One region of the Pseudomonas sp. FG13 genome, then DNA from elsewhere that is predicted to be linked to it. Evidence: predicted binding sites of a transcription regulator. Region 1 holds the regulator's gene; the other holds the start of a gene.
What was found. Region 1 encodes FliA, which starts transcription of late flagellar genes. Its sites were predicted from a motif close to CTAAAGTTTNNNNNNNNNNNGCCGNTAA; they were not measured.
Positions count from the first base shown of each region.

Region 2: ACODTO_RS15195 (flagellar protein MotY) is a predicted target of FliA. The motif match lies at 912-939, and genes of this name have one in related genera.

Region 1 covers NZ_JBMDKO010000004.1:84,660-86,837, forward strand. The annotation lists gene fleN (flagellar synthesis regulator FleN) at 1-799, shown strand, start outside; gene fliA (RNA polymerase sigma factor FliA) at 796-1,539, shown strand; gene ACODTO_RS05600 (chemotaxis response regulator CheY) at 1,706-2,077, shown strand; gene ACODTO_RS05605 (protein phosphatase CheZ) at 2,096-2,178, shown strand, end outside.
Region 2 covers NZ_JBMDKO010000016.1:84,199-86,376, forward strand. The annotation lists gene ACODTO_RS15195 (flagellar protein MotY) at 1-815, opposite strand, end outside; gene pyrC (dihydroorotase) at 1,007-2,053, shown strand; gene rnt (ribonuclease T) at 2,050-2,178, shown strand, end outside.

The DNA of each region.
Region 1 (2,178 bases):
GGTGACCGGCGGCAAAGGTGGCGTCGGCAAGACTAACGTGTCAGTGAACTTGTCCCTGGCTCTGGCAGAGCTTGGCCGACGGGTCATGCTGCTGGACGCCGACCTGGGCCTGGCGAACGTGGACGTGCTGCTGGGGCTCACACCCAAACGCACGCTGGCGGACGTGATCGAAGGCCGCTGCGAACTGCGTGATGTGTTGTTGCAGGGGCCGGGCGGGATTCGTATCGTGCCGGCCGCCTCCGGCACCCAGAGCATGGTTCATCTGACCCCGGCTCAGCACGCCGGTCTCATCCAGGCATTCAGCGACATTGGCGACAACCTCGATGTGCTGGTGATCGACACGGCGGCGGGTATCGGTGATTCGGTCGTCAGCTTCGTGCGTGCCGCCCAGGAAGTGCTGCTGGTGGTCTGCGACGAGCCCACCTCCATCACCGACGCCTATGCCCTGATCAAGCTCTTGAACCGTGACTACGGCATGAACCGCTTCCGCGTCCTGGCCAACATGGCCCAGAGCCCGCAGGAAGGGCGCAACCTGTTCGCCAAATTGACCAAGGTCACCGATCGCTTCCTGGACGTTGCCCTGCAATACGTCGGCGCCGTGCCGTACGACGAGAGCGTGCGCAAGGCTGTCCAGAAGCAACGTGCCGTCTATGAAGCTTTCCCCCGTTCCAAATGCGCGCTGGCATTCAAGGCGATCGCCCAGAAGGTCGATACCTGGCCATTGCCGGCCAACCCTCGTGGGCATCTGGAGTTTTTCGTCGAGCGTCTCGTGCAACAAACAGCAGGGCCCGTGTTATGACAGCCAGCGGTTACAACCACCTCTACAAAAAATCGGCACGGGACGCCCAGTACGAGTTGATCGAGCGTTACGCGCCCCTGGTCAAGCGCATCGCCTATCACTTGCTGGCGCGGTTGCCGGCCAGTGTCCAGGTTGAAGACCTGATCCAGGCGGGCATGATCGGCCTGCTCGAAGTGGCGAACAAATACGACGCGAGCAAGGGCGCCAGTTTCGAGACGTACGCCGGCATTCGCATTCGTGGCGCGATGCTCGACGAAGTCCGCAAGGGCGACTGGGCACCCCGTTCGGTGCACCGTAATACCCGCATGGTCAGTGACGCCATTCGCGCTATCGAAGCGAAAACCGGGCGAGACGCTAAAGATCATGAGGTTGCGGCCGAACTCCAGTTGAGTCTCGATGATTATTACGGGATTTTGAACGATACCTTGGGCAGCCGCCTGTTCAGTTTCGACGACCTGTTACAGGACGGCGATCATGAAGGGCTGCACGAGGATGGCGCGAGTACTCACATGGAGCCTGCGCGTGATCTGGAAGACGAACGTTTCCAGAGCGCGCTGGCCGATGCGATTGCCAATTTGCCGGAGCGTGAGCGACTGGTCTTGGCGCTGTACTACGACGAAGAGCTGAACCTCAAGGAAATCGGTGAAGTCCTGGGGGTCAGCGAATCGCGGGTCAGTCAGTTACACAGCCAGTGCGCCGCCCGTTTGCGGGGGCGTTTGGGGGAGTGGCGAGCGCGCTGACAATCGGTGCGGGGAGGTTGCGAGCAGGGTTTGCGTGGCACGTGTTGCGCAGTCTCGATCCGTTGTGTCCCGGGCCGTTGTCGAATGCTGTACCGGATTGATTGAAATGGCGCGTTCAGGTGCTGCACGCGTTTAAGACTGCTTGGAGGTCGAATTGGACAAGAACATGAAAATCCTCATTGTTGATGACTTTTCAACGATGCGGCGGATCATAAAAAACCTGTTGCGTGACCTTGGGTTCACCAACACGGTCGAGGCCGACGATGGCACTACTGCCATCCCGGTTCTCAACAGCGGGAGCATCGACTTTCTGGTGACTGACTGGAACATGCCTGGCATGACCGGTATCGATTTGCTGCGCCATGTGCGCGCCGATGAAAAACTCAAGCACCTCCCGGTGCTGATGGTCACCGCCGAAGCCAAGCGCGAGCAGATCATCGAAGCGGCCCAAGCCGGCGTGAACGGCTATGTGGTCAAACCCTTCACGGCCCAGGCGTTGAAAGAAAAGATCGAAAAGATCTTCGAACGCATCGGTTAACGGCGCCACGGGGGAGCTATGGAGAATAACGAAGCTTCAATGGGCGATTTCGAATCGACCCTTAAAAAACATGCCCGCGAACTGGTCGAAAGCCTTGAAAA
Region 2 (2,178 bases), on a different contig from region 1:
TTCTTGGCCCGGTTGGCGGCGTTGGTGTTGGGTACCAGAGGGTAGCGCTCGCCATGGAAGCGCAAGGTGATCTGCGACTCCTGGAAGCCATTGGCCTTGAAGAAATCCTGGACCGCCAGAGCCCGGCGGCGCGACAGCTCACGATTGGTCAAACGGTTACCGCTGTTGTCGGAGTGACCGTCAAGCTCGACATGATTGACGCTCGGGTCCGCCTTGATGAAGTCGAGCATCACCTGCAATTGGGCCTTGGCGTGTGCGTCGAGCTCGACCTCTTCGCCGGGGAAGCCGATCTGGGTCTGCTTAATCTGCTCGAAATTCTTTGGCAACAGTTTCGCCACACAACCTTGATAGTCGCTGAAGGCCTTGTTGAAGCGCACGGGCAGTAGCCGGACTTCCGACACCCTCCCGTCCTCGGTGTTGCGACGCACTACCGGGCTACGCCCCTCCATCAGCCCGCTGATCAAACGACCCGCCTGGACCTGGGAGCTGTTGAACAGCACGTCGCCACTGCCGATCCTGACCGATCCCAGGTTGATGTCGCCCCGCCCCGGTTGCCACGGCGCAGCCGCCGCCAGCAACGTTGCCGACCCGCCACCCATCATCGGATTGTAGGTCTTGAGGCGGAACGTGGCCTGCTCGCCCGCCCGGCGAACGAATTCGCCGCTGCCGAAATCGGTGATCGGCTGGCTCAGCCGGCACTCGAACTTGTCGCCTTCAACCGTCCACTCAATGCTCTCCAGACGGGTCTGGAAAGTGAGCGCCATGGCAGGAAGACTGGCAAACACACTGAGCAAGGCTAGATAACGCTGGCGCACGGGAGGCTCCACTGGCTTTTGTACGAAATTCGGTACTCGCTGGGCGCATCACGCCGCCCCGAGACACGGCACGGATTCGGTTCATGCCTGAAGGAGCTATCGGTCACTTGCGGCAAAACTTGATAGCGAGTGCCTGCATCGGTCTTTTCCGGTAGCATTCCCCAGAGTTTGACCCGCCTGGAAGCCCCCCAATGTCCGACCGCCTGACCCTGCTGCGTCCCGACGACTGGCATATTCATCTTCGCGATGGTGCTGTGTTGACCCATACCGTCGCCGATGTCGCGCGCACCTTCGGGCGCGCAATCATCATGCCCAACCTGGTTCCGCCCGTGCGCAATGCCAGCGAGGCCGGCGGCTATCGCCAGCGTATCCTCGCCGCACGCCCGACCGGCAGCCGCTTCGAACCGCTGATGGTGCTTTACCTCACCGACCGTACCCAGCCCGAAGAAATCCGCGACGCCAAGGCCAGCGGCTTCGTCCATGCCGCCAAGCTGTACCCTGCCGGCGCCACGACGAACTCGGACTCCGGGGTCACCAGCATCGACAAGATCTTCCCGGCGCTGGAGGCCATGGCCGAAGTCGGCATGCCCTTGCTGATCCACGGTGAAGTCACCCGCGGCGACGTCGACGTATTCGACCGCGAGAAGATCTTCATCGACGAGCACATGCGCCGCGTCGTGGAGCGCTTCCCGACACTCAAGGTCGTGTTCGAACACATCACCACCGGCGATGCCGTGCAGTTCGTCAACGAGGCCCCGGCCAACGTCGGCGCAACCATCACAGCGCATCACCTGCTGTACAACCGCAACCACATGCTGGTGGGCGGGATCCGGCCGCATTTCTATTGCCTGCCGATCCTCAAGCGCAACACCCACCAGGAAGCCCTGCTCGATGCCGCCACCAGCGGCAGCGCCAAGTTTTTCCTCGGCACGGACTCGGCGCCCCACGCCCGCCATGCCAAGGAAGCGGCCTGCGGTTGCGCCGGTTGCTACACCGCCTATGCCGCCATCGAGATGTACGCCGAGGCGTTCGAACAACGCAATGCGCTGGACAAGCTCGAAGGCTTCGCCAGCCTCCATGGCCCACGTTTCTACGGCCTGCCGGTGAACACCGATCGTATTACCCTGGTCCGCGACGAATGGACCGCCCCCGCCAGCCTGCCCTTCGGCGAGCAGACTGTCATCCCGCTGCGCGCCGGTGAAAAACTGCGCTGGCGCCTGCTGGAGGAAAGCGCGTGAGTGAAGAGCATTTCGATGACGAACTGGACGGCAACGGCGGTTCAAGCGGCACTCGCCACCCCATGGCTGCCCGGTTCCGGGGTTACCTGCCGGTCGTGGTCGACGTAGAGACCGGCGGTTTCAAC